Linked DNA regions of Luteolibacter flavescens. The protein of the gene in region 2 interacts with the protein of the main gene of each other region in a pairwise test. Links are inferred from orthologs where the notes say so. Each region holds a gene or a part of one and is shown on either strand. Other genes may lie near its edges.

What was found.
Region 1: the proteins of OKA04_RS02250 (region 2) and OKA04_RS06605 interact in binary tests that used the Escherichia coli proteins (3 or more experiments, as listed by UniProt). The link is inferred for Luteolibacter flavescens from one-to-one orthologs.

What each region holds. Positions count from the first base shown.
Region 1 is NZ_JAPDDS010000003.1:188,293-199,493, reverse strand. Bases 5,022-8,187 are described here. They hold OKA04_RS06605 (DUF4118 domain-containing protein), read right to left. Parts: upstream 7,859-8,187; coding sequence 5,222-7,858; downstream 5,022-5,221. Other genes in these bases: OKA04_RS06600 (potassium-transporting ATPase subunit C), read right to left, coding at 7,913-8,187; OKA04_RS06610 (response regulator), read right to left, coding at 5,022-5,225. In the rest of the region: OKA04_RS06630 (hypothetical protein), read left to right, coding at 191-385; OKA04_RS06625 (TonB-dependent siderophore receptor), read left to right, coding at 680-2,830; OKA04_RS06620 (alpha/beta hydrolase), read left to right, coding at 2,830-3,774; OKA04_RS06615 (hypothetical protein), read left to right, coding at 3,847-4,587; more of OKA04_RS06610, read right to left, coding at 4,563-5,021; more of OKA04_RS06600, read right to left, coding at 8,188-8,302; kdpC (K(+)-transporting ATPase subunit C), read right to left, coding at 8,338-8,952; potassium-transporting ATPase subunit KdpB, read right to left, coding at 8,999-11,023; potassium-transporting ATPase subunit KdpA, read right to left, coding at 11,042-11,201. UniProt on the Escherichia coli protein: Member of the two-component regulatory system KdpD/KdpE involved in the regulation of the kdp operon. KdpD may function as a membrane-associated protein kinase that phosphorylates KdpE in response to environmental signals.
Region 2 is NZ_JAPDDS010000001.1:529,063-539,981, forward strand. What follows is about bases 1-2,884. They hold OKA04_RS02250 (PTS sugar transporter subunit IIA), read right to left. Parts: upstream 1,741-2,884; coding sequence 1,261-1,740; downstream 1-1,260. Other genes in these bases: argS (arginine--tRNA ligase), read right to left, coding at 1-1,043; OKA04_RS02255 (hypothetical protein), read left to right, coding at 1,902-2,396; OKA04_RS02260 (hypothetical protein), read left to right, coding at 2,610-2,884. Also shown: more of OKA04_RS02260, read left to right, coding at 2,885-3,479; lepB (signal peptidase I), read left to right, coding at 3,530-4,078; NAD-dependent DNA ligase LigA, read left to right, coding at 4,093-7,101; OKA04_RS02275 (hypothetical protein), read right to left, coding at 7,102-7,374; OKA04_RS02280 (c-type cytochrome domain-containing protein), read right to left, coding at 7,404-9,020; OKA04_RS02285 (hypothetical protein), read right to left, coding at 9,077-9,310; OKA04_RS02290 (alpha/beta hydrolase family protein), read right to left, coding at 9,376-10,377; OKA04_RS02295 (hypothetical protein), read left to right, coding at 10,493-10,780; ilvD (dihydroxy-acid dehydratase), read right to left, coding at 10,796-10,919. UniProt on the Escherichia coli protein: Seems to have a role in regulating nitrogen assimilation.

The DNA.
Region 1 (11,201 bases), on a different replicon or contig from region 2:
TTTTCAGGGGTGATCAGACGAGGAATTACATTAGCGGTTAATTGCGATTTGGCTTCGTAAGGCAAATGAGAATGCGTCGCAATTCATTGAAGAACTGAGACTTGAGACTGTTTCTCAAGTCATTCTTTGGTTGCGCGGCGGGAGTCGGAGGGGCATGTTAGGCCAATCTTTCCAACAACCATTAACGATCATGAATACGAAGACCGCTACCCGCGCCTGCACCGCCTGCGCCTACTGGAACAAGCTCGATGAAGAAAACGGCGAGTGCCGTCGCCACGCTCCTCAGACCGTCGCCTTCGAGGTGGATGACGAAGTGAAGTTCGAGTCCCTTTTCCCCGTCACCGGCGCTGAAGACTGGTGTGGAGATTTCTCCAAGGCCGACTGAGCCCCGCAAGTTTCTGGTTATGAGCAGCCCCGTCCAGCCATGGACGGGGCTTTTTCGTTATGGATCAGAACGATGCAGTGGATGGTGGCGGATCGTAGGACCGCAATATGGCGCTAATCGTCGTTTGAATCAGTTTGCCTGCGAATTTCTGAGATTTTTTCTCCTAAGATTACTGCGTGGAAATCGTTCCGAGATCGGTCCGCGCGACCCGTCTCCTTCCGGGGGAAAAGCGCGGCCATCACCATTCCAAAAGCGTTACCAATGATCCCATCCCCTCGACGAGCCGTCTGCGGCTTGGCCTCCATCACCGTCGTCTCCATCTTCGCCCCGGCGATGCTCCTCGGCCAGCAGGCGACCCCGGTCCCCGCCGTGCCGCCGAAGTCCTTCGACGAGATGGTGGTCGCGGCCGACAAGGACAAGGGCCCTGTGGCGAAGCTTTCCGGTGCGCCGACGAAGACGGACACCCCGCTCATCGAGACCCCCCAGTCCGTGTCCGTCGTGACCCGCGAGGAAATGGATCGCCGCGGCGCGCAGAGCGTGGCGCAGGCGCTGACCTACACTCCCGGCGTGCTGACCGGCGTGGGTGGCGAGGACAGCCGCTTCGACGACATCGTGATCCGCGGCTACGATGCGGGTAGTACTTCGACGAACATGTACCGGGACGGCCTGCGGGTTCCGTCCGGCGGCCAGTGGACGCGCAGCCAGTTCGATCTCTTCGGCTTCGAGCGCGTGGAAGTGGTCAAGGGACCCTCCGCCGTCCTCTACGGCCAGGTCGCCCCGGGTGGCCTCGTCAATCAAGTCAGCAAGCGCCCGACCGCTGACCATCGCGGGATGGCTTCTTTCCAATACGGCAGCTTCGACACCTGGCAGGCCGCCGCTGACGTGAGCGGTCCCATCGATGGCGAAGGCCGCTTCCTCTACCGCATCGCCGGTCTGTATCGCGACGGTGGCTCGCAGATCGACCATACGGACCTCGAGCGGAAGTTCATCGCGCCGTCCTTCACCTGGAACATCAGCGAGGACACCTCCTTCACCCTGCTCACCGCCTATCAGGAAGACCGCGGCGGCGCGACCTACCAATTCCTCCCGGTCGCTGGCTCGCTCACCCCCGCGCCTCTCGGCTACATCCGCCGCGAGAACTTCCTCGGGGAGCCGACCCACAATACTTTCGACCGCGACCAGTGGTCCATCGGCTACGAGCTGAAGCACCGCTTCAATGACACGCTGAGCTTCCACCAGAATGCCCGCTTTGCCGACAACAGCACCCTCTATGAAGGCGTGGTCGGCGGCACCCGCGGCGCGCTGCTCCTGCCAAATGCGGCGGGCAACTGGACCCGCCGAGCCGTCCGCGGCATCGGTGACGCTCACAATTTCTCCATCGATAGCCGCTTGCAGGCGGACTTCGAGACCGGTCCGGTCGAGCACACCACCATCGTCGGCTTCGACTACATCCGCGGTGCCTGGACGCACCTGCGCACCGGTGCCACGGTCCCGGCGATCAATATCTTCCTGCCTGTCTACACTGGCATCCCCGCAGGCACGGTCTTCGCCAACCAGGTGAGCCAGGACGCCGTGGAGAGCCAGAAGGGCGTCTATTTCCAGGAGCAACTGAAGTGGGGCGGCTGGCACCTCACCCTCGGTGGCCGCTATGACAACTCGGACATCGAGCTGCTGAACCGCATGACGAAGGTCATGTCGAACACCGATGCCGACGAGTGGACCGGTCGCGCGGGCCTGCTTTACCTCTTCGACTCCGGCATCGCGCCGTATGCCAGCTACTCGACATCCTTCGAGCCGCTGGCGGGAACCGATCGCAATGGTTCGCCCTTCGACCCGACCGAAGGCGAGCAGGTCGAGATTGGCGTGAAGTATGAACCGAAGGGCTTCAACGCGGTCTTCACCGCTTCCGCCTTCCAGCTTAACCAGACCAATGTCCTCACGCTGGATTCCGTCGATCCGCTCTTCCAGGCGCAGACCGGCGAGATCGAGCTGCGGGGCGTGGAGCTCGAGGCAAAGGTCGCCCTTACCGAGGGCCTGTCCATCACCGGCGGCTGGACCTTCATGGACTCCGAGATCAAGCGGAACAACGACGGCAATGTAGGCAATGACTTCGCGAATGTGGCGGAAGACACCGGCTCGCTGTGGATCGACTACACCTTCCAGGGTGGTCCGCTTGAGGGCCTCGGCGTCGGTGCAGGCGTGCGCTACGTGGGTGCCCGCTTCGGCGACAATGCGAATGCCTTCCGCGTGCCGGACTACACGCTCTTTGACGCGGCGATCCGCTACGACCTTGGCAAGCTCTCCGAGTCCCTCGAAGGTGCCGCTGTCTCGCTGAGCGCGACGAACATCGCCGACGAGATCTACGTCGCGAAGGCCGAGACCGCGATCTCCGCGAACTACGGCCCCGGCCGCGTGATCAACATGAACCTGAGCTACTCCTGGTAATGATGAAGCTGCCCACATTTCCCGCGATCCTCACCTCCGTCCTGCTCGTCACGGCTGCCAGTGCCGCCGAGTTCAAGCCCTACACGCTGCCCGGTTGCACCGAGACGGTCGTGAAGTCGGCGGAGGGCAAGGAGTACCGCGTGATGATCTCCGTGCCGGAGGGCGAGGCCCCGGCCGGCGGTCACTCCGTGACCTATGTGCTGGATGGCGATGAGCTTTTCCCGGTGGTGACCAGCGTGCTGAAGATGCAGGCCGGCACCGGCAAGCTCTCGAAGCACAATGGCATCGTCCCCGGCATCGTCGTCGGCATCGGCTATCCCGGTGAATCGCGTCGCGACTTCGACTACACCCTCGACGCTCCCGCCGGACCGCCCGAGACGTATCGCAATGGCAAGCCGTATCCTCCGCGTCCGGGTGGCGGGGCGGACAAGCTGCTCGACTTCATCCTGAAGGAAGTCCGTCCGCTCGTGGAGAAGCAGCAAAAGGTCGACACCTCCCGCCAGACCCTGATGGGAAATGGCTACGGCGGTCTCTTCGCGCTGCACGTGCTTTTCACGAAGCCGGAACTCTTCCAGACCTACATCGCGTCCAGCCCGTCGATCTGGTGGAATGACCGCTACATCCTGAAGGAGGAAGCGGCCTTCCGCGAACGCATCGCGAAGGAGCCGGTGAAGGCGACACTCGTCCTCACCGTGGGCGAGCAGGAGCAGTCGCTCACGCGCATCGAGTCCTCCTGGGCGGAGGACGAGCGCGAGGAGCACCGGCTGAAGGTCACGCGCCGCAAGATGGTGGACAATACCCGCGAGCTCTTCTGGCGTCTCGATCAGGCGTCCACGCCGGAGTTTCCGGTGAGCTTCCGGATGTTCGAGGGTGAGAGCCACAAGTCGGTCATCCCTATGGCTGTAAGCTACGCGCTGCCCTTCGCCTTTCCCGCAGCGCCCTGATTCGCAACGACGGGCGTAATTTCCGCAAGCGACCGCGAGCAGCGGGGTGCGGGTGTGGCCTATCCTCCGGGCATGTTCTGCTCCTGGAGGAAAAGCCCCTCGGCCCCGTGCTCGTGCGCGTTCCTGCTGCGCGGGCCGTTGCCGGAATTGCTGAATCACCTCTGCTGTCTCGGCGAGTCCACACTGGTGCTGCGGCAGCAGGGCCTCAGCCTGGCGAAGTGCACGCGCTTCGGCCTCAGCGTGGCCACGCGCGAGAGCGGCTGGCAGGTGCTGCGCGATCACCTCAGCGGCATGGAGACGGATACCGGGCGATCCTTCTCCCTCTATCTCCTGGCAAACCCCGATGACCGGAAGCCGGTCATCGGCATCGCGGAAACCGGGCGGACGCTTCACGCCTCCATCCGGCTCGACAACCACGAGTGGAACTCACCGGTGGTCGCGAACCTCGTCGATCACTTCGAGGGCGTCTCGCTGGATTGCATGGAAAGCCGACGCCTCGGAGCCGGGGCGTGGCTGGATGAATGGGAGCGCCCCGTGGCGGATGAAAGCGCGGTCTGCATGGAGCAGGCCTGCCAGATCCTCCACGAGTGCCGCGAGCTGGAGGTCTCCGTCAGCGCGCGGGGGAATCAGGGCTCCGCACGGTTCGAGCCGTCCTTTGTGGATTCCTGCGGCGCGGTCCTGCGCATCGCCGATCGGGGTCGCCGTCACGTGGTCCATGCGGACGTGCAGGATCCCGGCTTCCGGCTCTTCCGCACGGATCGCTACGGGCTGCGACTGTGCGTCGAGGATCAGAGCGGTTCCACGATCCGGTAGCCGATGCCCGGCTCGTTGCGGATCAGCAGCAGGTCGCCGAGCTTCTTTCGCAGGAGGTTCGCATAGACGCGCAGGTAGTGCGTCTGCTCCTCCGCCTGTGGTCCCCACACTTCGCGGAGGAGTTGTCGCTGGGTGACGATCTTGCCCGGGTGCTTCACCAGTGCGCGGAGAAAGGCGAATTCGGTGGGCGTCAGCTTCAGCTCATAGCCCTTCAGGATCGCCTCATGCCGGTCCAGTCGCACGAGCAAGGGGCCGAAGACGATCTCCGGCGTGTCATTGCCATGTCGCCTTCGCTGGATCGCGGCGAGCCGTGCCAGCAGTTCGCCGGTGGCGAAGGGCTTGGTGACGTAGTCGTCGGCACCTGCCTCAAGCGCTCCGATCTTCTGCGGCTCATCGTCCCTGACGGAAAGGATCAGCACCGGTACATCGCTCCATTCGCGCAGCCGCTTGAGCACCTCTAGGCCATCGAGATCGGGCAGGCCGAGGTCGAGCAGGACGACATCCGGCCGGTGGACGGCGCAGGCCTGCAGGCCGAGTTGGCCGTTCTCTGCTTCATGAATCACGTAGCCGCGCGACTCCAGTGCCAGCTTCAGCAAGCGGCGGATCTGGACTTCATCGTCGATGACTAGTGCGGTCATGCTTCGGCCACGGTGGCGGGTTCCATCGTCTCGGCATTCAGGCGGATGGTGAACTCCGCGCCGCCGCCGTGATGATTGCGGGCGAAGATTTCACCGCCGAGTGCGCGGAGGAAGCCTTTTGCGATCGAGAGCCCCAGCCCCGTGCCTCCCGCCGGTGCTCCGGGAGCGCGGTGGAATTTCCCGAAGATCTTCTTCTCCTCGCCCTGCGGGATGCCCTTGCCGTGGTCACGCACGACGAACTCTATGCCCCCGGGATGTCGGCGGATCATAAGCTCCACCGGGGTATCCGGCGAAGTGTGGACGGCGGCATTGTGAAGGACATTCGCCAGCACTTGTTCCATCAGCGAGTGGTCGGTCTTCACCAGCGGCAGGTCGGGCACGATGCGGGAGGTGAAAGCGCGCTCGCGGAAGATATCGCCGGTGGACTCCAGTGCGGCGGAGACGATGTCGGTCGCGTCGCACCACTCGATCCGCGGCTCGATCACCGAGGATTCCAGGCGCGTCATCTGAAGCAGGCCTTCCACGATCCGCTGGAGCCTCCGGGAGGCGGTATCGATCTCGGCGAGGTAGGGGTCGTTCCCGGAGTCACTGGCATCCACCGCGGCGCGGATCACGGCGATGGGGGTCTTCAGTTCGTGGGAAACGCTGTCGAGCAAGGCGCGGCGGAGTTTTTCTCCCTCCTCCAATTTTTCCGCATGCTGCACCGCCACGATGAAATGCTCCTTCTCCAAGATCAGCGCGAGCTGCAGTGCGAATGCCTCGGTAGCCTGCCGCTCGGTGAAGGTGAATTGCTTCGCTTCCCGATTGAGGCCGAGCACCCCCATCGTCGAAGTCGCCGTTTGCAGCGGGAACCACGTCGCTGCCGCAGCGGGCAGCGTGTCGGTGAAGCGCCCGGCCAACTGGTGATTGGCGAATGACCACGCGGCAACCGCGAACTCCGCATCGTCTGGTGCGAAGGCGCTGGCCTGGTGCGCATTCCGTCCGAGCGAGTGATCGTCCTGGCGGAGCAACAGCGCGATCTGGCCGCCGAGGATGGACTCGATGATGCGCAGCGCCGCTTCCAAGCCCTTGTCCGGTTGGGGGTGCAGGGCTGCCTGCTGGGTCACGCGTAGTAGCGCGTCCGTGTGGAGCTGGCGTTCGCGTTCGGCGCGCTCGCGCATCTTCAGCCGCGTGGTGAGCTGGCCCATCGCAAGGGCCACGACGAAGAACATCGCGAGCATTGCCATGTCCTCCGGTTCATTGACGTGGAAGGTGAATCGCGGGGGGATGAAGAGGCAATCCCACGCGAATGCCGAAGCGCCAGCCATCAGCAGCATCGGCCCGCGCTCCCACTTCATTGAGCCGAGCACGATCGCCAGCAGATAGATGAAGGAGGGGACCATGTAGCCGCTGTAGGGAAGCAGCAGCATGGAGAGCAGCGTGACCGCGGTGGTGAGCAGGAGCGCGCTGCCATACTCGCGCCAGCGGGAGGCAGGGACGGCCTCCTGCGGCGGCTTCGCCCGTTTTCCCGCGAGCGGCCGTACAACGCACACGTCGATGTCACCGCTTCCCGCGATGATGCGGTCCGTTAACGTGGTGCGGCGGAAGCGCCGGTGGTCCGACTTGCCGACGACGATCTGGCTGACATTGCGCTCCTGTGCGACATCGAGCAGGGCCTTCGCGACATCGTCCCCGGTCACATGGACGACCTCGCCTCCGAGCCTGCGCACCAGCGCGAGCCCGCGCGAAAGCAGCTCTTCTTCATCAGGTCGGAGCATGCGCGATCCCTCCACCCACACGCCGATCCACGGGCAGCCGATCCTCGCTGCTGCCCGCCGGGTCCAGCGAACCAGGCTCTCCGAGTAGGGGGTGGGGGCGACGCCCACGAGCAGGCGCGCATTCGTCTTCCATGGCGTCGCATCACGTCGAGCGCGGCGGAAGTCTTCCAGATCACGATCCACCTTCTCTGCCGTGAATCGCAGTGCGAGCTCCCGCAACGCGGTGAGATTCCCTTCGCGGAAAAATCCTTCCGCCGCTGCATCAGCCCGCTCGCCGAGATACACGCGGCCCTCGGACATCCGCTGGAGGAGCTTCTCCACGCTGAGGTCCACGAGCTGGATCTCGTGTGCCCGATCGAGCAGGGAATCCGGCACCGTTTCCTGTACGGCCACGCCGGTCACCTGGCGGACCACATCGACCTGGCTCTCGATGTGTTGGACATTGAGTGTGGTGCACACGTCGATGCCCGCGTCGAGCAGCTCCAGCACGTCCTGATATCGCTTCGCGTGCCGGCTGCCCGTGGCATTCGTGTGGGCAAGCTCGTCCACCAGCAGGAAGTCCGGCCGCCGCGTGAGGGCAGCATCGAGGTCGAATTCCTCCAGCAAGTGCCCGCCGTGCTCGATCTTCCGGCGCGGTAGGATCTCCAGCCCGTCCAGCAACGCGGCGGTCTCCACCCTTCCATGCGTCTCCACCACGCCGACGAGCACGCGCAGCCCATCGTTCCGCCGCTGCCGCGCGGTTTGGAGCATGGCATACGTCTTCCCAACTCCCGGACACATGCCGAGGAAGATGAAAAGACGGCCGGGGCGACGCCTTCCTTCCTCGCGCTGGACCTGCGCGAGCAAGAGATCCGGATCAGGACGGTCGTGGGTCATGGATGGAAGGTGGATCCGCAGGCATGGTGTGGATGTTCCCGGCGCATGCAAGCGCTACTGCTTTTCCTGCCGGGCATCCATCGCGACATTCAGGCGCGCGACATTGATCCTCTGTCCGCCGATGGCTCTCGACGGATGCGGTTCCGATGCCTCGCTGATCAGTTCGGTCAGCGCCTGCCGGTCGCCCGCGGTCAGCTTCCGCTCGCGCATCACCCGGTCCAATTGGCCGAGGGCTTGCTGTGGCGAGATCCACGAGATGCCTTGCTCGTCCGGCTGGACCTCATTCTCCGGATGAAAGTAGGCCGGTCCGGATTGCTGGCTCTGCAGCAGGATCATCGCGGCTCGCGTCCCATCGGGAAGCCGCTCCCCATCGTCCCATGGCCAAAGCCATCCGACGGTCGCGAGTGCGATCCCGGAGAAGGTGATGAGGAGCGGGTGTTTCATCCGATGGTCGAGTCGTGGATGATGGCCGGAAATCCTTAGTTCGCCCCGCCAGCCGCCGGCGTGCCACCGAGCGAATCCAGCGCGAGGTTCAACTTCAGAACATTCACACGAGGCTCGCCGAAGATGCCGAGGTCGGGCTTGTCCGTATTGTCATCGATCACGGAGCGGACCTCTTCCTCGGGCAGGTTGCGGGCCTTGGCCACGCGGCTTGCCTGCAGCGCGGCATTCGCCGGGCTGATGTGGGGGTCGAGTCCGCTGCCGGATGCGGTGACGGCATCGGCTGGCACCTCCTGATCCGCGGCGAGGCCGTTGGTGATACGGTAGGCGGCCACGCGCTCCTTCACCTGGTCGGCGAGCTTCTGCGAGGTCGGCCCGAGGTTGGTGCCGCTGGAGCTGGCACCATCGTAGCCGTTTGCACCGGCAGCCGACGGGCGGGGGTGGAAATATTTCTCGCCGGTGAAGGTCTGGCCGATCAGCGACGAGCCGACGACCTTGCCGGACGAGTCCTTGATCAGGCTGCCGTCCGCCTTGTCCGTGAAGACGGTGCGGGAAATGCCGGTGACGATCAGCGGATAGGCACCGCAGGTGACGGCAGCTAGGACGGCGGTGGAGACTGCAGCGCTGCGAAGTTGGGAAAGGAATGAGTTCATGTCAGTTGATTGGGATGAGGCTCGCGGCAGGATGCCGCGGCCACGGTCAGACGAGGTGGAGGCTGGAGACGATGATATCGACCGCCTTGATGCCTGCGAATGGCAGCACCAGGCCGCCGAGGCCGTAGACGAGCAGGTTGCGGCGCAGCACGGCCATCGCTCCCAGTGGCTTGTAGGCCACGCCCTTCAGGGCGAGCGGGATCAGCGCGATGATGATGAGCGCATTGAAGATCACGGCGCTGAGGATGGCGCTCTGTGGTGATGCGAGCTTCATCACGTTGAGCGGGGCGATCGCCGGGAAAGTGACCATCAGCATCGCGGGGATGATCGCGAAGTATTTCGCGACGTCGTTGGCGATGGAGAAGGTGGTCAGCGATCCGCGGGTCATCAGGAGCTGCTTTCCGATCTCGACGATCTCGATGAGCTTCGTCGGGTTGCTGTCGAGGTCCACCATGTTGCCGGCCTCGCGGGCGGCCTGGGTGCCGGTGTTCATAGCCACGCCGACGTCGGCCTGGGCAAGTGCGGGGGCGTCGTTTGTGCCGTCACCGGTCATCGCGACCAGGTGACCTGCATCCTGCTCGGCGCGGATGCGCTTGAGCTTGTCCTCGGGTGTCGCCTGCGCCATGAAGTCATCCACGCCCGCCTCCGCGGCGATGGCAGCGGCGGTCATCGGATTGTCACCGGTGATCATCACGGTGCGGATGCCCATCTTGCGGAGCTGGGCGAAGCGCTCCTTGATGCCACCCTTCACGACGTCCTTCAGCTCGACCACGCCGAGCACCTTGCGGCCGTCGGCAACCACCAGTGGCGTGCGTCCGGCGCGGGCAGCAGCTTCCACGGCATTCGACACGTCCACGGGGAAGTGACCTCCTTGCTCTTCCACCCAGCGCTTCACCGACTCGGCGGCACCCTTGCGGATGCAGCGTCCGTCGAAGTCCACGCCGCTCATGCGCGTCTGCGCGGTGAAGGGCACGAACTGTGCGTGAGGCTGCTGGAGTTCGCGGCCGCGGAGGTTGAACTGCTCCTTCGCGAGCACCACGATGCTGCGGCCTTCCGGGGTCTCGTCAGCCAGCGAGGAAAGCTGGGCTGCATCGGCGAGCTCCTGCTCCGTCACGCCCGGTGCGGGCAGGAAAGCGGAGGCCATGCGGTTGCCGATGGTGATGGTGCCGGTCTTGTCGAGCAGCAGCACGTCGATGTCGCCGGCGGCTTCCACGGCACGGCCGCTGGTAGCGATCACGTTGCGGCGGATCATGCGGTCGATGCCGCTGATGCCGATGGCGCTCAGCAGACCACCGATGGTGGTGGGGATGAGGCAGACCAGCAGCGCGACCAGCACGGGCGTGGTGAATTCCATGCCTGCATAGATGCCGAAGGGCTTCAGCGTGATACAGACGAGCAGGAAGATCAGCGTCATCGCCGAGAGCAGGATCGTCAGCGCGATCTCGTTCGGCGTCTTCTGGCGCTTGGCTCCTTCCACCATCGAGATCATGCGGTCGAGGAAGGTATTGCCTTTCTCCGAGGTGATCTGGATGACGATGCGGTCGCTGATGACGCGGGTGCCGCCGGTGACGGCGCTGCGGTCGCCACCGCTCTCGCGGATGACCGGAGCGGACTCGCCGGTGATGGCTGCCTCATCGACGCTGGCGATGCCCTCGATCACCTCTCCATCGGCAGGGATCACATCACCGGTCTCGCACACGACGCGGTCGCCCTTTTCAAGCAAGGGAGCAGCGATGACCTCCTCGCGGCCATCGCGGGTGAGGCGGCGCGCCATCGTATCCTTGCGCGCCTTGCGCAGGCTGTCGGCTTGGGCCTTGCCGCGGCCCTCCGCCACCGCTTCCGCGAAGTTCGCGAAGAGCACGGTGAACCACAGCCAGATCGCGAGCTGGACGATGAAGCCGTGGTCGGTCTTGGTGGTGAAGATCGAGACGGTGGTGAGCACCGCGGCGATCTCGGTGACGAACATCACCGGGTTTTTCACCATCAGGCGCGGGTCGAGTTTCTTGAAGGATTCCCCCACGGCAGGCATCAGGATCGCCTTGTCAAAGAGAGATTGGACTTTGGTGGACATGGTCTGAGGGATGAAATGTTAGAAGAGGTTGCCGCCGTGCATCAGGAAGTGCTCGACGATGGGGCCGAGCGCGAGGGCGGGCAGGAAGTTCAGCGCGCCGATGAGCAGGACGGTGCCGATGAGCAGGATGGTGAAGGTGCCGCCGGAGACCGGGAAGGTGCCCGGGCCGGGAGGTGAG
Region 2 (10,919 bases):
GGGACGCCGACGACATACCAGATCTCGTCCGCTTTCCACTCGTCCACACGGTATTCCAGCGTGGCGAGGTCGGTGGTGGCATAGAGGAATCCGCCGTCGCCCTTGCGGATGATCGAGGGATTGTCCGTCCAGCCTTCCTCGCGGTGGATCTTGAAGGGGTCCTGCTCCGGAGCCTTGGTCTCGTCGGAGAAAATGCAGACAGCTCCCTCGCTGACGCGTGCGAGGCCCTTTTCCAGGAACTCCTCGACGAGACTCGGGAGGCGGTCATTGAAATAGCTCTCGCCCAGCCAGTGGTCGAAGTGGACGTCGAGGCGGTCGTAGATCTTCTGCAGGCCGGCCTTCGAGACATCGATGCAGCGCTGCCAGATGGCGAGGTTCTCGGCGTCCCCGGCCTGGAGCTTCACCAGCTCGGCCTTGCAGGTATCCAGCACTCCCGGCTGTTCCTTCGTGGCATTCACCTCGCGATAGACCCGCAGCAGCTCGGCGATGGGATCTGCGGCGAGCGCATCTTCGTTCAGAAGCGTCTTCCAGCCGTGGAGGATCATGCCGAATTGCGTGCCCCAGTCGCCGATGTGGTTGTCGGTGATGACCTTGAAGCCGAGGAATCGGGAAATGCGGGCCAGCGAGTCGCCGATGATGGTCGAGCGGATGTGACCGACGTGCATGGGCTTCGCGACGTTCGGCGCGGAGAAATCCACGACTACCGTCTTGCCCGCGCCGATGTCCGGCACGCCGAGACGGGTGTCGGCAAGCTGGGCCTGCGCGCGTGCGGCGAACGTCGCCGGGCTGATCTTGAAATTGATGAAGCCGGGTCCGGCAATGTCCGCCGTGCCGAGGTCGCCGAGATCAATGGCGTCGATCACCTGCTGGGCCAGCGCGCGCGGGTTCGTCTTGCGCTGCTTGGCCTGTGCCATGGCGGCATTGCTCTGGTAGTCGCCGAAGCGCAGGTCGGCAGCGGCCACCACGGGCGCATCGACGGATTCACCGAGCACCTGCTGGAAGGCGGCGGACAGGCGGGATTCGAGGTCCTGGATCAGGGTCATGGGAAAGAGATGTGGGATTCACCGCCAAGACGCCCGGGACGCCAAGTGCAGAGTGAGCCGGGGTGCGGGATGCATACGAAAGAGTCGGGACGAGCGGAAACGGGGCCCGGGCAGGGTCCGCCGGATCAAATCCGCGGCGAGACCGGGAAAAATCCCCGATTCAAGGAGGAAGAGCGGGCGCAGTAGAGGCAGCAGCCAAGGGGCCACGCAGACCGGATCACGCCAAGCCTGCGGCCTTTGGCGGCTTGCCAGCGAAGATATCGAGGATCTCCTGATGGCAGCCTGCCTCGCCAAGTCGTCGTCGGATCTCGGCATTCGTGAACATCTTCGCGATCGCGGCGAGGGTCTGGAGATGGAGGTGGTAGTCCTTCTTCGGCACCAAAAAGAGGATCACGAAGTGGACCGGCTTGCCATCCAGCGCCTCGAAATCGATGCCCGACTTCGAACGGCCGAAGATGGTGATCACCTTGTCCAGCTTGTCCGAGAAGGCATGGGGGATGGCAACGCCATGGCCGACTCCGGTGCTGACCTGCTCCTCGCGGATCTTCAGGGCGGCGAGGACTTCCTCGCGCATCTCGGCAGGGAGCGCACCACAGGAGACCAAACGGTCGATCAACTCCACGATGGCGGGCCAATGCTCCCCGGAATTCATCTCAAGGATGATGCGTTCGGGATTGAGCAGATTGGCCAACTTCATGCGTTTTCGATTCTTGGTAAGGTGGTTTGCTCGCCGGAGGGGGCGTCGGAGGTAACGAGGCGGCTAAGGATTTGCAAGCGGATTTCGGGCCGGGTTCCTGCGTTCCGCGTGCGGGATTGGCGCTTGCGGAGCCCGCCATGCCCTCCCTAGCCTCCCCGCTCATGAGGTGGATCTCGCGCGGACTGATGGTCGTAGGAACGATGGTACTCTGCCAATGCGCAGGATCGATGGGGGCCGGCAACATGGGCGGGCCCACGGTCGAGGAACGCAAGGCGGCCATCGCCAGCGAGCCCAGCGGGGACTTTTTCTACGGTCGCCGCTACTATATCGAGAAGACCCGCTTCTGGGGATATGTGAAGCGTCCCCGCCAATCCTGGGACAAGGCGAAGCTGGCGATCATCCGCGAGGACAAGAAGCGCCAGCCTGACCGCCTGCCTGAAAACGGCCCGCAGGGTGCCCGCTACGGCTACGACCACAATTTCGAGTATCGCCTGAACGGCTACTTCACCGGCAAGGAAGCCTACGACCCGAACAGCAACCAATTCCTCCCGGAATTCATGCTGACGGGCTATGAGGTGGTGAACCGGAATCCAGGCTGGCTCTTCCGCCCGGACGACAAGTATGATCCCTACCGGATCACGGTTTATCCCAGATAAAGCCCCCTCCCCATGAAGAAGCCCCCCCGCGACGGACTCGGTCATCAGACAGTGAATTCCAGCGGGGGGAAGTATCGTTCGGGGTCCTCGCCCCGGGCGCAGGATGGGCTCGGCTTTCAGTCTCCCGGCCGAAGGAATAGCCGGGAGACTGGATTGGGCTCTGCGCCAAGGATCGGCCACGTCCACCGCTCGGTGAAGAACCGGCGGGAGCGCGTGAAGGTCCGATATGTGACTGCGGCGATGATGTGCCTTTGCGGTGGCGCTTTCCTGCTCTTCGGAGCCGGAGTGGCGGCGGCCATCCTGTGGTGGAACGGGGATCTGGGCGGCAGCGGTCGGCAAGAAAAGTCGGCCCACGTCGCGAACAGCATTCCGGAGCATGGCAGTGTTTCCACGACATCAGTTGAATCCGACGAGCTGGTGAAGATCGTCACGGACTTCCTGGCAGCACGCACGACGCAGGATCTGGCACCCCTCGTGCGGGGAAGCAGCCTCCGCCCGGAAGAGATCGCGGCCCGCCTGGCAACGCTGGAAGCCGATGACGGGAAAGTAAGCAGGGTCAGCTACATGCGGCCGATCGACAGCCGCGCGGCCCGGCTTGAGAGCGTGATCGTCACCTTCGAGGGCGGAGGGAATCGCATCGCCCTGCTTGCTCCCGATGCGGACGGACACTGGCGCGTGGATTTCGACGCCTTCGTCCGGCACGTCCATCCGTCGTGGGACAAGATTCTCGCCGGGACTGCCGGGGAATCCACAGTGCGTGTGAAGGTCGTCCCGGACAGCTACTACAATGGCATCTACCGCGACGACAAGGCATGGGCCTGCTTTGCCCTGCTCTCGCCCGATCAGGGGACCGTGATGCTCGGCTATGTGACGCGGGGAACTCCCCAGTATGAGGCGCTGGCAAGCTCGATGAACCGGGCAGAGAGACGGGCACAAGGCGGAGCCCTGCGCATGACCCTGATGATCCGTCACACCGAGGGTGCCGAGGCGCGGCAATTTGAAATCACCCGCGTGCTCTCCGACGAATGGGCGCTCGGAGACCAACCGCTGGACGACATGCTGGCCAAGCCCGGCATGAAGTAACAGCCAGCACCCGGAATCGCCGCCCTTGGGACGACTGAAGCCGCCATATCATGAACATCCGCAAGCTCGCCGTACCACTCTGCTTTCTGCTGTTTGGCATCGTGGTGATGACGCTGGTTCTGACCGGCACCGTGAAAATCTTCGAGATTCCCACGGGCAGCATGACGCCGACCATCCAGCCGGGCGATCACGTGACGGCGACCCGGATCTTCAATCCCGCCGGCAAGGTCGAGAAGGGGGATCTCGTGATCTTCGACGCGATCAAGGCAAGTGCTCGGCTGAGCGACTCAAAATACGTCCAGAGAGTTACCGCGATCGAAGGAGATACGGTCGATCTGATCGATGGCCGGCTCCACGTGAATGGCCGGCCCTTGCCTGACCGGGATGGCAAGATTCCCGGCGGGGCGCATCCCTTCGCCCGTGACTGGCCGCAGCCCAGCTATCCCCACGTGGTGCCTGCGGGCCGGATTTTCACGCTGGGCGACAATCATGAGAACGCTCTCGACAGCCGCTATTTCGGCTCCTTTCCGGTGGAGGCCGTGACGCATCGTCCCGGCCGGATCATCTTACCGCTTTCCCGAGCCGGAAAGATCGAGTGAGCTTCCCGCCGTCCATGGACGACTTCTTCGACCAGCCTGCCCCGGAAGCCCGCATCCGCCAATTGCGTGCGGAACTTGAGCGCCACAACCGGCTCTACTACACGGATGCCGCGCCAGAGATCTCGGATGCGGAATACGACAAGCTCTTCCGTGAGCTGGAGGGTCTGGAAGCGAAGCACCCCGAATACGACGACGAGAACTCCCCCACCCATCGCGTCGGTGGCGCGCCGCTCGATAGCTTCCAGCAAGTCCGGCACCTCGTGCCGATGCTGAGCATCGACGATGTCTTCGAGCTCAAGCCACCGGATGACGCCCCCGCGGACTTCGTCGCGGAAGCCGAGCTGATCGACTTCTACAAACGGCTGCAAAAGAACCTCAGCCGCGAGCACATCGCCGTCACCGTCGAGCCGAAGATCGACGGCGTGGCAGTCTCGCTCGTCTATCGCGATGGCAAGCTCGCCTATGCCGCCACCCGCGGCGACGGCACCACCGGCGACGACATTACGAACAACGTGCGGACGATTCTTTCCGTCCCGCTGGAACTGAAGGTCCCTTCGCCCAAGGGGCTGGATGTTGACTTGGACCACCTCCTCTTCTACGATCCACCCAATGGCAGCAGCGGCTCAAGCACAGTTATTGGCGGAACGCTTGAAGACAGCCCGGCGGAAAGCCTCGGCCGCAAGCTCGCGTATGACCTCGAGCCAGATGATGGAGCAGATCTTTCGGAACGGCTCCGACGTGAAGCCGAATCCATTCTTGAATGGGGAACTGAAGCTGGACGCCTCATCGACCCCGGCAAACTCCTCGCCCTCGTAGGCGATTGGAAGAAGCTAGGGGGCCAATCCGAGCATACTGTCTTCGCCGTCGAATCGTCGAAGCGGGTCATCAAGTTCACCCTTCCCCCAAACTTCGGGGCCCAAGGGGCAGAAATGTATTTGAAGAACATCAGTTCCTCAAACCGGTTGTTCGTCGATGACATCCGTTTCCATGGTGTCCTGCAAACCCACAAAGGGCCCGCATTTGTCATTTCTCAGCCTTTCGTAAAAGGTGACGAGCCGACGTTAGAGGAAGTAGCCACATGGTTTGAATCCAATGGTTACCATTCTGTAGGACACAACCGTTGGCTGAATAAGGTCACGGGCACCGAGATCGCCGATGCCCACACTGGAAACCTTATCAAGACGGCCGACGGGGAGCTTGTTCCCATCGACCTCCAGGTGCTCACCGAAGGCGAAGGCGGGCTCATGAGCCTTGTTCTCTCATTGCCTCAATCCATCCCTTCCCTGCTTGAAGTCCGCGGCGAGATCTTCATGCCGAATGAAGCCTTTGCGGCAATGAATACGGAGCGCGACGAGGCGGGTCTGCCGACCTTCGTCAATCCGCGCAATGCGACCGCCGGCACGCTGAAGCAGCTCGATCCGAAGATGGTGGCGAATCGCCCGCTGGCCTTCCTCGCTCACGGGCTGGGCGCATATGAGGGCCCGGAACTGCCGACCGAGCACGACTTCCACGCGCTTCTGGATGCGACCGGCATCCCGCGCAACCGTCCTGTCTTCATCGCGGAGTCCCTGGATGAGTTGTTAGACGCTGTTCGGTTGATCGACCGCGAGCGGCACCACCTCGGCTATGGCACGGATGGCGCCGTGGTGAAGGTGCTTGCCCGTGCCGAACGCGAGCGACTGGGCTACACCTCGCGCGCACCGCGTTGGGCAGCCGCTTACAAGTTCCTGCCCGAGCAGAAGGAGACGCTGCTCAAGGACATCACTGTCCAAGTCGGGCGCACCGGAGTCCTTACGCCCGTGGCGGAGCTCGAGCCGGTCTTCGTTTCCGGCACCACGGTATCGCGGGCCACGCTGCACAATGAGGAGGAGATCCAGCGCAAGGACATCCGACTCGGCGACATCGTGATCATCGAGAAGGCAGGCGAGATCATCCCAGCGGTCGTGCGTGTCGTGATGGAGAAACGCTCCGCCGGTTCCAAGCAGTTCTCCTTGTTAGAACACATCAGCGGCCAGTGCCCTTCGTGCGGTGGACCGGTTTCCAAGGAAGAAGGCTTCGTGGCATGGCGCTGCACGAACTTCGAGTGTCCCGCCCAAGCGGTGTCGAAGATCCGCCAGTTCTCCTCCAGAAAGGCGCTCGACATCGAGGCCGTCGGCGGGACCGTGGCCGAGGCACTGGTGAACCGCGGCCTGTGCCGCACGCCACTCGATCTCTTCACCCTCACGGCTGATAACCTTCCGTCGCTCAATCTGGGAACCGACGAGGCTGCTCGCCGCTTCGGCGAGAAGAATGCCACGAAGGTGATGGAAGCCCTGCAAGCCGCGCGCGAGAAGCCGCTGGATCGCTGGCTCTTCGCCATGGGCATCCGCCAGGTGGGCGAATCCGCGGCGAAGGAGTTGGCAAGACTTCACGAATCGCTCCACGGCTTGGCCCATATCCAAGATGGCGAGGTGGTGTGCTCCTCCATCTTGGAAACCATCCAAGCCATCACCCGCAAGGAGGCGGAAGCAAAACTCATTTCTCCGCGCAACAAGGAGAACCCGCCAGCCGATGCCGAGGACAAGAAGTCGCGGGAAAGCGCTTATAAGGCACTCAAGGCGGAGATCGACGAACTCAAGAAGCAGAACGCCGGATATGCGGTATCAGCCGATGTCGGGCAGGTCGTTGCGGAGTCTGTCCTCGCCTTCTTCGGCTCCGAGGGTGGCAAGCACGTGCTGGAACGACTGGCAGACCTCGACATCAATCCGAAGTCCGAGAACTACCTGCCGAAGCTGGCAGAAGCCGACCTTTCCGAACTTCCCCTCGCTGGCAAGACCTTCGTCATCACCGGCACGCTCTCGAAGGATCGCGATGAGATGAAGCGTTTCCTCGAGTCCAAGGGAGCAAAGGTCTCCGGCTCCATCTCCGCGAAGACCGACTACTTACTCGCCGGTGACGGCGGAGGCTCGAAGCGCGATAAGGCGGACAAGCTGAAGGTGACGGTGATTGATGAAGCTCAGTTGAACGAGCTCCTTCAATCATGATCACGGCTTCCGGCGTTTCCCGCGGAAGCGCACGCCTTCCAGCGTGAGCTTGCCCACCAGGGCACCGTCGAAATCCCGGCTGCTGACTTGGAGCGAGGCATCCACCCCGAGGACTGATCGATTCAGAACCTCAACCCGGTCCGACGCCTCCACACCTGCAAGATACGGAGGGGACAGATCGGTGAAGCGCACCGTCACTACGTTCGGATAACGGCGCGCGTTGTAATTCCCGATGAAGGCGATCTCCAGCGAGATCCGGTCGGGGCCAATCACTTCGACAATCTGGCCCCGTACACGATCCATCAGAGTCCCATGATCACCTCGCAGCCCGGCAGCTTTTCCTTCAGCGCCTGCACTCCGGCGGCATCCACCTTGGTTTGCCAGAGGTAGAGCTTCTTGAGGTTCTTCAACTCGGCGAGCTTGAGGATACCATCGTTCGTCACCTGGGTGCCGTAGAGATTGAGCGACTCGAGCTTCGGGAGCTTCGCCAATTCGTCGAGAGCAGCGTCGGTGATGGCGGTCTCGGACAGGCGCAGCGTCTTCAGCTCGGCGGCTTCTGCGAGCAGCTTGGTGCCGGTGTCCGTCACGGTGCTGGACGAGAGATCGATCGAGACCATCGCCGGGATGACAGGCTGGAGTTTTGCGAGGTCATCGTCGCCGAATTCCTTCCGCATGCTGACGGCGGTGAAGACCAGCCCGCTGGACGCCTGTGACTCGAAATTGAGCGCGGCGGGGAACTCCTTGCGGAGACGCTCAACATCGGCAGCCACCGAATCGCGCTTCTCGGCTTCCTGCTTCTCCTCGGCCGCGGCGGTGGCCTTCTTCTCGGCCAGATCCTCGGCAGGCACGAGCTTGGTGATCGCAGCCTTGATCTCGTCGGTGGGCTTCAGGTCGGAGAGCTTCGCTTCCGGCGAGGCACCGCTGTCGATCCACCACTTGATGAGGAGCACCTCGTGATCGACCAAGTGGATGTCTTTCTTTTCCGGCGGCGGCATGTGCTCTTCATCGTCCGACGGCAATTCGATGCGAACGACGACATTGCTGTCGGCAGAGTTACCGGGGACGATGCCTTCGCCTTCCGACCCGCCCTTGAGCAGCAGGTCATACTCCTCCATGCGATACTTGCCGCGCACCTTTTGCTCGGCGCTGTGGCAGCTATAGCACTTCTGCTCGAAGATGGGGACGATGAGATTCGTGTAAACCACCGGGTCCGTAGATACCGGGGCTGGGGCCGCAGGAGTGCCAGCGGGAGCTTCGCCGGTGCCGGTGGCTGCCAGATCGGTGGCTGCTGGGGTGGGCTTGGGCTTCTCCTTTTTCTCAACCTTTTCCGGCAGACCCATCGCCTTGCGGATCGGATTCGGAGCAAAGGCGGTCAGGTAATCCTCGCCATGGGTGAGCGAGCCGCCGTCATGACTGGCGATGCCCATGACCCCGGTGCTGCCGATGAGCAGGGTCCAATAGATCCAGGTCCCCTTCCCCGCGTGGAAATCGACCCACACCTTCACGATGAATGCCGCGACCATGCCGCAGGCGAAGATGATACCGCCATAGAGGTGACGCTCGGCGAGTTCGTCGCGGTAGTTCCCCGTGCCGTAGTAAAGCAGGAGCCCGAGAATGGTAGCCACTACCGAGGACGCGGCGGCGAAGAACATCGCCATGCGGGTGGAATACCCGGCGCGATTCCGCGGGATGAAGTGGCCGATTTCCAGCACGAGCACGAGCAGCAGCATGCCGATCGGCAGGTGCAGGAAGACGGGATGGAAGCGTCCGAGGAATTTCGTGATGTCCGGGAGACCTTCTTCGGTAGGAGCGCCGGCCACGAACGGCACGGACGCGAGGGCGGCAATCACCAACAACCCGCACAGGGTCAGGAAGATGGGGCCAGTGGAGGAACGTCTCGGAGTCTCGGAATCGGTCATGGGCGGGTGCTCTACGGCGTGGAGAGACCGGCTATTGCGCAGAAATTCGGACAATTTCAAACATCAACCACAGGTCCGGGCGATTTAGCTGCTTGCTTGGATTTCTTTCCAAGGAAGGGAACGAATCTGGTCAAATCTATTCCCAAGACTCCCATCGATTTCACGAAAATCAGCAAGGCCGTGGCCTCGTCAATGATCGGCACCGGATCAAGCGGCCCGACCATCGGCCCCCAGATCAGCAGATACAGCCCCGAGAACAGGGCAAATATGAAAGCGAAGAACTTTTTCACGACGGGATATTACGCGAATATCCCGGCATTTCTAGCGACGTTAGCATCGCAGCAGACAAGGCAGATCACTCCTTCGCCTTCGCATTGCTCTCCCATCGGTCGGCCTTGATCAGCACTGACTTGGAGCCGCTGCCATTCAGCCACTTCTTGGCCGCTGGATCGCCCTTCAATTCGGCATCCCAGAATGCCGTGGTGAGGGCAAGAATCGCCCGGTGATAGCGCGTCGGTTTCGCCAGTGCGCCAGCCTTTGGCCGCTGGCCGAAATCCATGTGGGTCGCCTGGTCGAACACCACCTGCCATGCCGGGGCTTGCTTGAGGTATGGGAAGACCAGCAAGCGGCTCTCCGGCGTGGTGTTCCCGATCGGACTGTCGTCGTGCGTGCCGGTCATGAGCAGGCATGGGATTTTGACATTGGCGAATGCCCGCGCCGGGTCGCCCGCTGCCGGGGGGCTCGGGCTCATCATCACGGCGGCGTCGATCCTCGGCTCCGCGAGGGAAAGCCGCGGCCGTGCCCCCTGCCCTGCCAGAGCCTGCGTGGTGTGCGCGCCAAAGGAATGACCGGACATACCGATGTGCTCCAGATCGAGCTTGCCGGAGAGAGCATGGCCTTTCTCGCCATTCCAGCGGGTGAGCGCATCGATTACTGCCGGAACATCCTTCGCGCGATCGAGGTAGTTTTCGAGCGATGCCGCACGCTTCAAGGTGCTACGCCGCTCCACCGCTGCGGCCTCTTTCCACACCGCTTCATCACTGCCGGGATGCTGGATGAAGACGGCCACATAGCCGCGCTTCGCCCAGTGATTCCCGAGATAGGGACTATTGTCCCGCGAGCCGCCGAGACCGTGGGAGAAGAGCACCACGGGTGCCGGCTTCTTGCTCTCCGGTCCCGGCAAATAAACCCGAATCGGCAGGGTGCGACTGCGCGAGGTGTCTTTCACGTCAAAGGTCTTCGAGACCGGCTCGCCGTCTTTCACCTTCAGCGGATCATATGCTCCGGTTGGCTCCGCATGGACGATCGCGCCCAAAACGACGGCACCAGCCAGCAAGAACGGACGGATCGCTTTCATGTCGGCGAGAACCTCGGGATGCGGGCGAAGTTGCGGCCGCGGACGACTGTCAATTCCACGGCCAAGCAAAATCACTTGCACGATCAACGCCCTCGCTAACTTGGTCGGCCATATCATGACCCTCCCTCCATCCGACGACGACACCCGCATTCACATCCGCGAAGGCTACTACTACCTCATCATCGTGGAGAACGAAGTGGTCACGCACCACACGGCAAATTTCGGGCTGTCCCACGTCGAATTCGTGAAGCGAAGCGTCGGCGAATTGCCGGATGGTGCATGGGTGGGTTCGGCCACGAAGAATGACGGTCGACTCTCCGCAGTGAATTCCTTCACTTTCTACCGGAACCAGCTTCCCGGACCAGAGTCCACGCAGCGAGCAGTCTTCAAGAAGTTCCGGTGATCTGCCGGGCAGGCTTCACACCGAAAGCACCGCGCCTTCTTCCGCGCCTCCGACGAGTGCGGCGTATCGGGCCAGGTATCCTGTTCGTGATTTTGGTTCGGGCCGCTGCCAGTGTTGGCGGCGTTCGTCGAGGACGGCG